Regions from separate parts of the Solidesulfovibrio magneticus RS-1 genome, predicted to be linked through region 1. Evidence: predicted binding sites of a transcription regulator. Region 1 holds the regulator's gene; the other holds the start of a gene.
The links. Region 1 encodes HrcA, which represses chaperone genes, less so after heat shock. Its sites were predicted from a motif close to TGTTAGCACTCNNNNNNNNNGAGTGCTAACA; they were not measured.
Positions count from the first base shown of each region.

Region 2: groES (co-chaperone GroES) is a predicted target of HrcA. The motif match lies at 3,421-3,451, and genes of this name have one in related genera.

Region 1 covers NC_012796.1:1,933,983-1,941,160, forward strand. Annotated here, with positions in the region: gene dnaK (molecular chaperone DnaK) at 1-1,107, opposite strand, end outside; gene DMR_RS08145 (nucleotide exchange factor GrpE) at 1,229-1,759, opposite strand; gene hrcA (heat-inducible transcriptional repressor HrcA) at 1,833-2,870, opposite strand; gene DMR_RS08155 (hypothetical protein) at 3,201-3,563, opposite strand; gene DMR_RS08160 (FadR/GntR family transcriptional regulator) at 3,803-4,498, opposite strand; gene DMR_RS08165 (substrate-binding domain-containing protein) at 4,726-5,577, shown strand; gene DMR_RS08170 (4Fe-4S binding protein) at 5,570-6,361, shown strand; gene DMR_RS08175 (Mbeg1-like protein) at 6,481-7,178, opposite strand, start outside.
Region 2 covers NC_012796.1:294,571-301,748, forward strand. Annotated here, with positions in the region: gene DMR_RS01150 (cache domain-containing protein) at 1-758, opposite strand, end outside; gene DMR_RS01155 (YidH family protein) at 779-1,231, opposite strand; gene groL (chaperonin GroEL) at 1,397-3,037, opposite strand; gene groES (co-chaperone GroES) at 3,094-3,384, opposite strand; gene DMR_RS24180 (hypothetical protein) at 3,501-3,728, shown strand; gene DMR_RS01170 (NADH-quinone oxidoreductase subunit 5 family protein) at 3,835-5,754, shown strand; gene DMR_RS01175 (respiratory chain complex I subunit 1 family protein) at 5,754-6,602, shown strand; gene DMR_RS01180 (NADH-quinone oxidoreductase subunit B family protein) at 6,633-7,076, shown strand; gene DMR_RS01185 (NADH-quinone oxidoreductase subunit C) at 7,133-7,178, shown strand, end outside.

The sequences.
Region 1 (7,178 bases):
GGCCGCGCCCATGGCCACGACCTCGTCGGGGTTGACCGAGCGGTTGGGCTCCTTGCCGAAGAACTCCTGCACGGTCTTGGAGACCAGGGGCATGCGGGTCATGCCGCCGACCAGCACGACTTCATCGATGTCCGAGGCCTTGAGGCCGGCGTCGGCCAGGGCCTTGCGGCAGGGCTCGACGGTGCGCTTGACCAGGTCATCGACCAGGGATTCGAGCTTGCCCCGGGTGATTTTCACCATCATGTGCTTGGGACCGGAGGCGTCGGCCGTGATGAATGGCAGGTTGACCTCGGTCTCCATGGCCGTGGACAGTTCTTTCTTGGCTTTTTCGCCGGCTTCCTTGAGACGCTGCAGGGCCATGCGGTCCTGGGACAGGTCGATGCCGTTCTCTTTCTTGAACTCGTCGACCAGATAGCTGATGACGCGATGGTCGAAGTCCTCGCCACCCAGGAAGGTGTCGCCGTTGGTGGCGCGCACTTCGACGACGTTGTCGCCGACTTCGAGGATGGAGATGTCAAACGTGCCGCCGCCAAGGTCGAAGACCGCGATCTTCTCGTTGGCCTTTTTGTCGAAACCGTAGGCCAGGGACGCGGCCGTGGGCTCGTTGATGATGCGCTTGACCTCAAGGCCGGCGATGCGGCCGGCGTCTTTGGTGGCCTGGCGCTGGGCGTCGTTGAAGTAGGCCGGCACGGTGATGACGGCTTCGGTGACGGGCTCGCCGAGATAGGCCTCGGCGTCCTTTTTGAGCTTGCCGAGGATGATGGCCGAGATCTCGGCCGGGCTGTACTTCTTGCCCTCGACCTCGACATAGGCGTCGCCGCCCTGGCCCTCGACGATCTTGTAGGGGCAGTGCTCCAGCCAATGCTTGACCTCGGGGGCGTCGTAACGGCGACCCATGAGGCGCTTGATGGCGAAGATGGTGCGCTCGGGATTGGTCACGGCCTGGCGTTTGGCGATCTCGCCGACCAGCCGCTCCTTGGTAAAGGCCACGATGGACGGGGTGGTGCGTCCGCCTTCGGGGTTGGTGACGCACTTCGGGTCCTTGCCCTCCATGACATAAACGCAGGAGTTGGTGGTCCCGAGGTCGATCCCGATGATTTTACCCATATCAGCCTTTCCTCCTTATCATTGCCTGTATGTGCTTGTGCCTTGCGGCGCGGTATTTCTCGAACGAGAGCTATATAAGCCCCGTTTTCGGCGAGTAAAGGGGCAGCCGCGAAAAAACGATTTATTGCGCCTTGTTGACCATGACCTTGGCCGGGCGCAGCAGTCGGCCGCGCAGCAGATAGCCGCGCTGGACCACCTGGGCCACGGCGTCTTCGGCCAGACCGGCCACGCTGGCCACGCCGATGGCCTCGTGGGTCTCGGGATCGAAGGCTTCGCCGACCGCGCCGAATTCCGTGACGCCGTGGCGGGCCAGGATGTCGATGAAGGCCTTGCGGGTCATGTCCACGCCGACGACAAAGTCCTTGCAGGCTTCGTTGCCGCGTCCGTGGGCCAGGGCCAGGTCGAGATGGTCAAGCACCGGAATCAGTTCCGAGACCAGGCTTTCGGTGGCGTATTTCTGGAAATCTTCCTTTTCCTTGATGAGCCGCTTCTTGAGATTTTCCGTTTCGGCCAGGGCGCGCAGGCGCTTGTCGGCTTCGGCGGCAATTTCGGCGCGCAGGCGTTCGATGGTGTCCTCCGGGGTGGCCGGGGTTTCCTCGGCCGGGGTTTCGGGGGCGGTTTCGGCGTCTGGCAGTTTTTCCTCAGGGACCATGATTCCTCCACAACAAACGTTTGGGCGCGACGAAAAGCCCAGGCAGGCCCGGGCGGTCGCGGACGAGTCGAGGCTAATAGTGCCGATCGAGCAACCGGGTGAGCGCCCCGGCGGTGTAGTTCACCACCGGAACGAGCCGGGCGTAATCCATGCGCAGGGGGCCGATGAGGCCGATGGCGCCCTGGGCGCGCGATCCCGACCCATACGGGGCGGTGATGACGCCAAGATCGGCCAGGGCGGCCTGGTCCGACTCATCGCCGAGTATGATGACCGTTTTAAGCTCGTTTACGGTTTTGTCCAGAAGGTCGAGCAGAATCGTGCGCTCTTCCAGGACGCGCATAAGCTCGCGCATGTGTTCGGCGTCGGTGAATTCGGGCTGGGCCAGCATGTTGGGCGTGCCGTCGACGATGACTTCGCTGGCTGGGGCGCGCTCCTGCTCAAAGGCCGAGCGGGCCATGGTCAGGGCGCGCAGACACAGGGCGTTGAGCGAACGCCGGGCCTCGTCCATCTCGCGCACGATGCTGGCCCGGACTTCGGCCAGGGTTCGGTCGGTGAAAAGATGGTTCAGGTAATTGGCGCACACGACCAGATCGTCGCCGGTGACGTCCGGGGTGGTCTCGATGACGCGCTTGCGCACAAGACCGCCCTGGAGCACCAGGATGACCATGACCAGGCCGGGGTTGAGCAGGGAAAAGTCGATGCGCTTGAAGCGCGCGCCGGCCGGATTGGGGGCGATGACCACCGACACCTGGAGCGACAGGCCAGACAGCAGCCGCGAGGTCTGGCGCAGCACGTCGTCGATCTCCAGGCCGGCCAAGGTGAGGTTGTCGCGGATGCGGCGCATCTGGTCTTCGCCCAGGGGGGCCACCTGCATGACCTGGTCGAGATAGAGCCGAAAGGCCTTGGCCGTGGGCACGCGGCCGGCCGAGGTGTGGGGCTGCTCCAGGTAGCCGGCCTCGGTGAGGTCGGCCATGATGTTGCGGATGGAGGCGGCGGAAAGGCCCAGCGAACTGCGCTTGGACACGATGCGGGAACCCACGGGCGCGGCCGAAGCGACATAGGCTTCGATGATGGTGGTCAGAACTTCCCGTTCGCGTTCGGCAAGAGGCATGGCGTGTCCCCGTTTGGCACTCGTGGCTTTCGAGTGCCAAACGGGTAACAACCGAATGGTCCGGTGTCAAGGGAGAGGCCGGAAAATGCCCGGCATCATGCAGGAATCACGAGTATTTTGCGTTTGGAAAGGGGCGGGCGAAAGCGCTTCCCCCAAAGGGGGCCGGCGCGCCGCGGCTTGCGCGCCGGCCGCCGCCCCGTGGGCGGGGCGGCATTGGAGCCGAGAGATATGGTCAGACAGCGGCAGTCCCGCTTCCTGGCCCCGTTACGGCTGGGTGTGGTCCCAGACCGGCCGTGGGCGCCTCGAAGGGATCGGCGTGGGCCGGCCGGCTCAGTCCTGGCCGGGGAGTAAGCCCGAAGGGCCGGGGCCCAGGTCGGTCGGGGCCGGGCGCAGATCGGCTTCCAGGGCGGCCCACAGGGCCACATGGGCCTGCCGAGCGGCTTCGTCCGAAGGCCGGGAATCGTGCATGAGGGCCGAGGACTGCACCATGCCGCGCAGTTCGCGGAAGCCTTGGCGAGCGGCCACCACGGCCGAGGCGGCCGGCGACACCTGGGGCAGAAGTTGGCCCAGGCCGGACAGGGACATCTTGGATTCACGGGCCTCGTGGCGGCTGGGCGAGGCGTCGGCCAGCACGGCGCAGTAGCCGATGCAGGCCGACAGGGTCACGGCGACGACGGAACGGGAAAGGCGCATGGATGCTCCAATTTGGCCGGCGTTGCGACTGCCGGCGCTACTAAGTCATATCATCTGATGTTTATGTTGTCACGCTCTCGGCCAAGGAGGGCCGTCCCGGGACGGCGAAGCGACAGCTCCATCATATCATCTGCTGTTTTGCGGCGGGCTACTCCAGACAGGCGACTGCCGCCGCGCACAAGCTGATCTGCTGTCTTATCATCTGATGTTTGTCAACAGCAAAAAAAAGAGCCTCCTGGCTATTCTCCCAAGGCCTTGATGTCGCTGGTGAAGTGGTCGAGGCCTTCCATGGCGAACCGGGCCGCTTCCGGGCCGTCCTGGCGGGTGATGGCGTCGAGGAGGCCGTTGTGGATGTGGTCCTGGTAGCGGTTGACGCCGACATCAGCGATGAGATGGTCGAGAAAATCCTGAAATACCATGCAGAAGCTGCGGTACAGGTCGGCCAGCAGGCTGTTGCCGCTGGCGGCGGCCACGGCGGAGTGGAAAGCGACGTCGGCGGCCACGTAGCCATGGGTGTCGCCGGCGGCCACGGCGGCTTTCTTGCGGGCCAGGCAATCGCGCATGGTTTCCAGATCGGCCTCGGTGCGGTTGCCGGCGGCCAGGCGGGCGGTTTCCACCTCGATGATGCGGCGCACCTCGCGGATCTCCACGGCCGTGGCCCGGCGCAGGCGGTATTCCAGGGGTTCCTGGCCGGACGCGCCGCTGAGGACATAGGTGCCGTCGCCCTGGCGCACTTCCAGCAGGCCGGCGCTGACCAGCACGCGGATGGCTTCGCGCACGGTGGAGCGTCCGACCCCGAGTTGGGCCATGAGCGTCGGTTCGGTGGGGATCTTGGTGCCCGGCGCGAAAATGCCCAGCGAGATCTTTTCCTGGATCTGCTGGATGACGAGGTCGCACAGTTTGCGCGAACGGACCGGGCTCAGGCGGGCGGGCATCGTCTGATGATCTCCTCAAAGTCTTGAGCGTCTCTAGTGCCGGCCTGGGGCCATGTCAAGGGGGCTTCCCGGGTTTGCGCGCAAAGACCACCCTTTGGCAAGCCAAAATCGGGCCTTCCGATGGATTTTTCGGCCTGCCATCGGAAGCATGTATTGGATTTGGCGCGGTGGCGCGGGTAGGAAGCAGGGTTCACGACAACAGCAGTGTATTTTGCCGGGAGGGATGCATGGAAAAGGAAACTGGCGCGTCGCGCCGGCGGTTTTTGCAATTGGCCGCGGCCTCGGCCGGGACGGCGCTCCTGGGAGCGCGGCCGGCGGCCGCTTCGGGCCCGGGCGAGGTGTTGCAGGTCTGGTCCTGCGGCGGGCTGGCCGAGGCCATGATGCCGGCCAACGCCGCCTTCGAGGCGGCGCGCGGGGCCACGGTCGTCTATACCGGAGCCTTTGCCGCCGCCCTGGGCAAGTCGCTTCTGGGATCGGCCACCACCGACGTCTTCGCCGGCCGGGTTCTCGATCTGGCCAAGAAATTGCGGGCCGAGGGCAAGATGGCCTGGTTCAAGCCCTTGTGCTTCACCCAATACGTGCTGGTCACGCCCAAGGGCAATCCGGCCGGCATCGCCAGCGTGGCCGACCTGGCCCGGTCCGGCGTCAAGGTGGTACTGGCCCCGGAGGCCTCGCCGCCTGGCGGCGCGGCGGCGTTTAAAATCCTGGAAAAGGCCGGCGTTCTGGAAGCGGCCAAGAAAAACGCCGTTGTCATGGGCAGTTGCGTCCAGCGCACCATGGACGACGTCATTGCCGGCCGGGGCGATGTCTCGGTGGTGGAACTGCGGCTTACCCGCCTGCCGGCCTTCGCCGGGCGGGTGGACATCGTGCCCATCGACGAGAAGCTCTTCCCCCCGCCGCCCATGACTTTCACCGTGGGCGTCATGCAAAGCGCCAAAAACCGGGAACTGGCCGAGGCCTATGCCGGCTATCTCGTTTCGCCCGAGGGCCAAGCCCATTTCGAGCGCATGGGCTTCGTGCCGGCCGTGTCGGACAAGGGCCGCGAACTGGTGGAAAAATACGGAGTGCGGGATGTCTGAGAGCCTGGCGGCCAAGGCCGCCCCGAAAACGCGGCTGAAGGTCTGGCGTAGGGCGACCCAGGTCCTTGGCGCGGCCGTCCTTGGGCAGTGGAGTCTCTATGGCATCCTGCGTTGTCCCTTCGTCGTACCCTACGTGAGCTGCCAGAACTGCCCGGTCATCACCTGCCACGGCCGGCTGTTGCCCATGTACTGGGGCTTTTGGCTCGCCCTGCCGGCCAGCCTGCTCCTTTTTGGCCGGGCCTTTTGCGGCTGGGCTTGCCCGGGGGGGCTGGCCGTGTCCCTGGCCGGCCAGCTCGCCCCCTTCGGCCGGGCCGTCGTTGGCCGCATGTCCCGGTTGTTCCGGTGGACCGCGACGGGCAAGTACCTGGCCCTGGCCGGCTGCCTCTACGTCTACTACGCCCTGGGCCAGCCCCGGGTGGACGTGCCCATCCGGGTGGGAGCCTTTTTCCAGGCCGCCGCCCTGACCTTCGAGCACGCCATGCCGTTGTGGCTGTGGCGCACCGGCGCGGTGCTGGGGTTTTTCGTCCTGGGCCTGGCCCTGGCCGGAGCCTGGTGCCGCTTCGCCTGCCCCACCGGCGGGGCGCTGGAGCTCCTCAAGGGCGCGTCGCTGTTCAAGGTCTACAAAACCTCGGCCTGCAACGGCTGCGGCAAATGCGCCACGGTCTGCGAAATGGCGACCCGGCCCGAGGAAACCAACTGCACCAACTGCGGCGATTGCCTGGACAGCTGCCCCGTCGACGCCATCGGCCTCGGCCGCAAGCCCCGCGAAGCGGGGCGCAGCTAGGGGTGATGGAAAGGGGTAAGGATGAGAAGATGCCTCCGGCGGCCGGGGGGCCTGAGACCCCCGGACCCCCCAAATAGGAAAGGTTTAAGGGGGGGCGCGCCGGGTCGGCGGGGGAGAAGCTAGCCGAGCGGCGAAACGGTCAGGGTCAGGCCGCCAAGCGTCACCGTGGAGGTGAAGAACGTGGTCGTCTCGGTGGAAGGGATGCCGGCTTTGGCCGCGTCATAGTCGGCGGCGGCGGTCAGGTACAGGCCCGTGCCGTGGACGCTTAAGTAGGAAGCCGGATCGGCCAGCAGTGTGGACAGGTCAAGGCCCGAGTCGAGGCTGCCTGCGGCGTCGCTGAAGCTCACGGTCAGGCCGGCGGTTTGTGTGCCGAGCTGCGTGGAATAGTCCGACGGCGCGACGAAATTGACGATGCGCGCATCGGCGGCATAGCCGGCGTCATCGCCGGACAGGCCCATGGAGCCGAAGACCACGGCGGCGTAGCGCGTGTCGGCGTCGTCGGGATGCGCGGCCATGTAGGCCTGGGCGGCCGCGCCGCCGAGGCTGTGGCCGGTCACGTAGACCTGGCCGATGCCGAGGCTGTCCACGGCGGCGTCAAAAGCGGCCGTCTTGGCCGAAAGCTGGTCGTAGTAGCCCACGGTGTCGAACCAGTAGGCGGCGTCGGCGCTGCCGAGATAAGCCGTCAGGCCGTCGGTGGAATAATCGATGTCGTCGGTGCCGCGAAAGGCGATGACGGCCACGGTCTGATTGTTGGCTACCGTGGTCCAGGCGTCGAAGGCGGCGCTGCCGGCCTTTGACGTGCCGTTGCCGTCGCCGT
Region 2 (7,178 bases), 1.6 Mb from region 1:
ATCAGAAAGGCCCGCGCGCCGGGGATGGCGGCCAGATCGGCCATGACCCGGCCGGAGAGCTGGCTGATGGTGACGTCTCGCGACGACACGGCGAGTAGCGTCTCGCCGTCGTAGACCGGGCAGGACACCGTGACCATCATGCCGTCGCCGGCCAGATCGAGGTAGGGCGACTGCCAGCCGCAGGCCTTGGCCGCGAAATCGGCGGCGGTGTAAAAGTCCTTGTCCGTGGGCTTATAATTGTTGACGGCCTCCACCAGGGGCAGGGTGGGGTAGATGGCGAATCCCTGGTCCGGGGTGGTCAGGTAGACCCAGGAGTAGGGCAGCGCGCCGTAGCCGGCGGCCATGGCCGGGGCGAGGCTGCCCAGGGCGGCCAGCTCCCGGAAGAGATTGTCGGAGAAGTTTTCGCCGTCGTAGAAATAGAGGGACTGGCAGGGGGCCTTGGCGGCCGGGTCCGGGCCGCAGGGGCCTTGGAGGTCGCGGAAAGCGACCGTGCCGTCCTTGACGGCGTAGCTTTGCAGCAGCCGGCCACGGTCCTCGGGGACCATGGCCGGGGTGGCCCGGAAGAGTTCCTTGTAGGCCGCGCCAAGGCTTTTGGCGCTTTGCTCCACGGCGGCAAGCGCATCGTCGAGGCGGCCGGCGGCGCTGGCGGCCAGGGCCAGGGCGAACTTCGGCGGCGCGGCCTGGGCGGCTGGGGCGTTGGCCGGGCACAGCAGGCAGCAGGCGAGGATGATTCCGAAAGCGGCGGTCGCGAAACGCATGGCGGCTGCCTCCTTGGCGGTCACTGCATGATGAGATGCCAGAACACGGAAAAAAGCCCAAGGATCATGCCGACCACGGCCACGGTGAAGACGATGTCCGGGATCGGCGAAAAGGTCTTGGCGCCGGTGTTGATGCAGCGTCGGATGTACCAGAAGCGCCACACGGCCACAACCATGACCAAAACACCCACGCCGAAGGTGGACAGCGTCACGGTCTCGGTGTGCAGGTGCTTGTGGGCCATGCCCTCGAACATGGGCACGTTTTGCAGCTGGCGGATGAAGAAGTCGAAGCGCTCGATGACGAAGCTGAAGCCAAAAAGTGCCAGTCCCGTGCGGCACCAGGCCAGAAACGTGCGTTCGTTGGCCAGGTGGTTGCGCTGCCAGGCCAGGAGCACCTGGGGGTTGGTGAGGTCGTAGGGCCGGGCGTCCGGGGCGGCGGAAGCGGCCGGTTGCGGGGCAGGGGCGTCGGTCATGGGGCCTCCGATGTCGGCGTGAATCTAGACCAGCCGGGGACGGGGGGCAAGGCGCGGGAGGGCGGCAGGCTGGCGACGGTGAAACGGCCTCTGGTCGTCGCAAAAAAAACGGGGGCCGCGCCAGCGCGCGGCCCCCGTGACGGTAACGTGGAGGAAACGGGTCGGCTAGTACATGCCGCCCATGCCGCCCATGCCGCCGCCGGGCATCGGGGGCATGTCCTTTTTCGGCTCGGGCTTCTCGGCGATGGCCGCCTCGGTGGTCAGGAGCAGGCCGGCCACGGAGGAGGAGTTCTGCAGGGCGATGCGGGTGACCTTTTTGGGGTCGATGACACCGGCCTTGATCAGGTCTTCGTATTCGCCGGTGGCGGCGTTGAAGCCGAAGCCGTCCTTGCCGTCGCGCACTTTGGCCACGACGATGGAGCCTTCGAAGCCGGCGTTGCCGGAGATCTGGCGCAGGGGCTCTTCGATGGCGCGGCGCACGATCTCGATGCCGGACTGCTCGTCGTCGTCCACGGCCTTGATGCCGGTCAGGCTCTTGACGCAGCGCACGAGAGCGACGCCGCCGCCAGGAACGATGCCTTCCTCAACGGCCGCGCGGGTGGCGTTGAGGGCGTCCTCGACGCGGGCTTTCTTTTCCTTCATCTCGGTCTCGGTGGCCGCGCCGACATTGATGACGGCCACGCCGCCGACGATCTTGGCCAGACGCTCCTGCAGCTTTTCCTTGTCGTAGCTGGAGGTGGTCTCTTCGATCTGGGCGCGGATCTGCTTGACCCGGGCCTTGATCTTGTCGCCGTCGCCAGCGCCGTCAACGATGGTGGAATTTTCCTTGTCCACGATGACGCGCTTGGCCTTGCCGAGGTCGGCCAGGGTCATGTTCTCGAGCTTGATGCCCAGGTCTTCGGACACGCACTGGCCGCCGGTCAGGGTGGCGATGTCCTCGAGCATGGCCTTGCGGCGGTCGCCGAAGCCCGGGGCCTTGACGGCGCAAACCTGCAGGGTGCCGCGCAGCTTGTTGACGACCAGGGTGGCCAGGGCCTCGCCCTCGATGTCTTCAGCCACGATCAGCAGCGGGCGGCTCATCTTGGCAACCTGCTCCAGGACGGGCAGCAGATCCTTCATGGCGGTGATCTTCTTCTCGTTAATCAGGATCAGCGGCTCGTCGAGCTCGCACACCATGCGCTCGGGATCGGTGATGAAATAGGGGGAGAGGTAGCCGCGGTCGAACTGCATGCCCTCGACGACGTCAAGGGTGGTTTCCATGCCCTTGGCTTCCTCGACGGTGATGACGCCTTCCTTGCCGACCTTGTTCATGGCTTCGGCGATGATGTTGCCGATGGTGGCGTCGGAGTTGGCGGAAATGGTGCCGACCTGGGCGATCTCTTTCTGGTCGCGGGTGGGCTTGGCCAGGGTCTCCAGCTCAGCCACGACCGAGGCCACGGCCTTGTCGATGCCGCGCTTGATGGCCATGGGGTTGCGGCCGGCGGCCACGAGCTTGACGCCTTCGGTGAAGATGGCCTGGGCCAGGATGGTGGCGGTGGTGGTGCCGTCGCCAGCGATGTCGGAGGTCTTGGAAGCGACTTCCTTGACCATCTGGGCACCCATGTTCTCGAACTTGTCTTCCAGTTCGATCTCCTTGGCCACGGTCACGCCGTCCTTGGTGATGATCGGGGAACCGAAGGACTTCTCGATGACGACGTTGCGGCCCTTGGGTCCAAGGGTGACCTTCACGGCGTTGGCCAGCTTGTCGACGCCTCTTTTCAGCTTCTCGCGGGCTTTGGAATCAAAAAGAATTTCTTTGGCAGCCATGTATGTTCTCCTTGCGCTAGAATACGGAATGGTTGGAGCGAAAAAGGCGCGAAGCCCTAGGCTTCGATGACGGCCAGGATGTCGTCCTCGCGCATGACGAGGAAGTCTTCGTCATCGACCTTGATCTCGGTGCCGGCGTACTTGTTGAACAGCACGAGGTCGCCCTTTTCGACATGCATCTTCAGGTGCTTGCCGTCTTCGGCCAGCTTGCCCGGACCCACGGCGATGACTTCGCCCTTCATGGGCTTTTCCTTGGCCGAGTCAGGGATGATGATGCCGCCCTTGGTGACTTCTTCCTGTTCGAGACGCTTAACCAGCACGCGATCGCCTAAGGGTTTGAGCTTCATACAATAACCTCCATGGTTTTTGGCGGATGGATTGGCTGCTGGCACTCGCTTGCGGCGAGTGCCAGCGCCGGCGGGAAACTATCTAAACACATTGGCGTGAAAGGCAAGAGGTCGGCGTGAAAAAAGTTTGGCGGGCCGGAAGATTTTGTTTTCGAAATAAGTCGCTTGTATATTTGATGATTTTTGTAAAAAACGGGCAGATGGCAGATGGTCTGCTGTTTCAGGAGGGCTTTTGGGCAGGTTTTGGGACGCAAGATACCCTTGTGAAAGGAATCACGCTGTTGCGGCGGATGGCATTTTCCAGTAAACCGCATAAACTTGACGCTCTCTCCACAGGGGCCTAGAACCATCCAATAGCAGGCGGCCGCGGTGCTAGCGGATAGTTTTGCCTCGCGGCGGAGGCGGAGCGTGTGTCCCAGGCGGTCCCCTAACCTTTTTATCGAGGTGCCTATGCTCGACACGCTGGTCTTTGTGACGGTGCTGCTGCCATTTTTGGTCGCAGCCGTGTTGCTCGTTTTGCGAGAGCAAAATGTGCGCAAGGTCATCCTGGTCGCCACGGCGGGAGTACTCATACTCGCGTCGTTGGCCATGCTTCGGGGCGGCGCGTTCATCATGTCGCCGGCGCCACTATGGGGTTCACTGGTCACCCTTGGTGACTTCCTGATCCTCGCCGTGGTGTTGCTGGTCGGCTTGAAACGCAAAAACCAGATCATCGTATGGCTCACCGTGGCCCAGATCGTCGGACTTATTTGGTTCGACTTCTTCATGATCCAGGACCACGGCGCGACGCCGGCCTTTTTCGCGGACGACCTCAGCCTCGTCATGGTGCTGGTGGTGTCCATCGTCGGTTCCCTCATCGCCGTGTACGGCATCGGCTACATGAAGGAACACGAGGAACATCTGCATCTGACCACGTCGAAACAGCCTCAGTTCTTTTTCTTCATCGTCCTGTTCCTGGGCGCCATGAACGGCCTCGTTTTGGCCAACAACATGCTGTGGATGTACTTCTTCTGGGAATGCACCACGCTGTGTTCGTTCATGCTCATCGGCCATGACGACACCGAGATCGCCCGCAAGAACGCGGAACGCGCCCTGTGGATGAACGTGCTCGGCGGCACGGCCTTCCTGTTTGGCGTCATGCTCCTGTACAAGGTCACCGGCACCCTGTCGCTCCAGGAGATCCTGGCTCGCGGACCGGAATTCGCCGTGGCCGGCGGGGCCATCCTCGTGCCCATGTTCCTGCTGGTCTTCGCCGGCATGACCAAGGCCGCCCAGGCCCCGTTCCAGAGCTGGCTCACCGGGGCCATGGTGGCTCCCACCCCGGTTTCGGCCTTGCTCCACTCCTCGACCATGGTCAAGGCCGGCGTCTACATCATCGTGCGCCTGGCCCCGATCTACGCCGGCACCTACTTCAGCAACTTCGTGGCCCTGTTCGGGGGCTTCGTGTTTTTGGCCACGGCCTGCCTGGCCGCCGGCCAGTCCAACGGCAAGAAGATCCTGGCCTACTCCACCATCTCCAACCTGGCGCTCATTATTGCCTGCGCCGGCATCAACACCCCGGCCGCCATCACCGCGGCCATCCTGCTGATCCTGTTCCACGCCATCTCCAAGGCGCTCATGTTCCTGTGCGTCGGGGCCATCGAGCAGAAGATCGGCTCCCGCGACATCGAGGACATGCGCGGCCTGTTCGCCCGCATGCCCCGCACGGCCCTGGTCGCCGTCATCGGCATCCTGACCATGATGCTGCCGCCTTTCGGCATGCTCATGGCCAAGTGGATGGCCATCGAGTCGGCCCACGGCCAGTTCCTGCTCATGATCATGCTGGCCCTGGGTTCGGGCGTCACCGTGCTCTTCTGGTGCCGCTGGGCCGGCCTCATGCTGGCCACGCCCTTTGCCAAGGCCGCTCCCGAAGCCCAGGACAGCACCATCCGGGGACCGCTCTACCTCCTGGCCGGCCTGGCCGTGGTGTTGAGCTTCTTCTCGCCCCTGGTCTACAACGGCCTGGTCGCTCCCGTGGTGGCCATGTACTATAAGACCGCGCCGTACGTGCTGCGATTCGGCAACTTTGAATCGTCCACCGGCGTCTTCCTGGTTTATCCGCTGTTTATCCTGCTTGGCCTGGGCTTTTTCTTCGCCCTGCGCCAGACCCGCAAGATCACGGCCGCCCAGGCGGTTGGCCCCTACATGTGCGGCGAGCAGACCGCCGTTGACGGCAAGCCCGGCTTCCTTGGCCCCCTCGGCCAGAACGTCACGGCCGTGTCCGGCAACTACTACCTGGAACAGTTCTTTGGAGAGGCCATGCTCTCCAAGTGGATCAACGTCATCGCCCTGGCCGTGCTGGTGATCATGCTCTTTGGAGGCGCCCTGTGATGACCAAAATCCTTCTCGCCGTCCTGGCCCTGGTCGCGGCCCCGATTCTCGGCGCGCTCATTACCGGCGTGGACCGCCGCATCACCGCCTGGCTGCAGTCCCGCTACGGCCCGCCGATCCTCCAGCCGCTCTACGACGTGCTCAAGCTCCTGGGCAAACAGCCCATGCTCGTCAACACCTGGCAGGCCCTTTGCGCCTACGTTTACCTCGTCGGCGCGGCCCTGTCCGTGGTGTTGCTCTTTACCGGCTCCGATCTGCTGCTCATCTTCTTCGTGCTGACCATCGGCGCGGTCTTCCTGGTCATGGGCGCCCTGGCCTCGCCGTCGCCCTACAGCCAGATCGGCGGCCAGCGCGAGTTGCTCCAGATGCTGGCCTACGAGCCGCTTTTGATCCTCGTGTTTGCCTCCATCGCCATGGTGACCGGTAGCTTCAAGGTCAGCGCGGTCTTTGAACTCAGCCGGCCCATGCTCTATGACCTGCCGCTGATGTTCATTGTCCTTGGCTACGCGCTCACCATCAAGCTGCGCAAATCGCCCTTTGACATCTCGGCCAGCGCCCACGCCCACCAGGAACTGGTGCGCGGCGTCTACACCGAGTACTCCGGGCCCTACCTGGCCATGATCGAGATCGCCCACTGGTACGAGGTGATCCTGGTCCTTGGCATCTGCGCGTTGTTCTGGTCCACCAGCTTTGTCGGCATGATCGTGCTCGTGGCCCTGACCTACATGGCCGAAATCATCGTGGACAACGTCACGGCGCGCCTCACCTGGCGGGTCATGCTCAAGTCCGCCGTCGGCATGGGGCTGGTCCTCACCGTGGTCAACTTGCTGTGGCTCTATGCCCAATAACCACCGAGAAGCCAAAAGAGAGAGCACGCCATGTTAGGCAATCTGATCAATCAGGGACGCATCAAATCCCCGTGGGTGGTCCACTTCGACTGCGGCAGCTGCAACGGCTGCGACATCGAGGTGCTGGCCTGCCTCACGCCCCTTTACGACATTGAACGCTTCGGCATCTTAAACATCGGCAACCCCAAGCACGCTGACGTGCTGCTCGTGACCGGCACCGTCAACCAGCGCAACAAGCACGTGCTCAAAAACATCTACGACCAGATGCCCACCCCCAAGGCCGTCATCGCCATCGGCGCTTGCGGCTGCTCGGGCGGCGTGTTCCGCGAAGCCTACAATGTCGTCGGCGGCGTGGACAAGGTCATCCCCGTGGACGTGTACGTGCCCGGCTGCCCGGCCCGCCCCGAGGCCATCATCGACGGCGTGGTGGCGGCCCTGGAAAAGGTGAAGAAACTGCTCGGCATGACCGCCTAAGGGTTGCCGAGAACTCGGATGCAACCGGGGTTTTCCCCGATTTCCAGGAGATTACCGTGCTGGAAACGATACCTCTGAGCCTCGATCAAGTCGCCGCCGTGG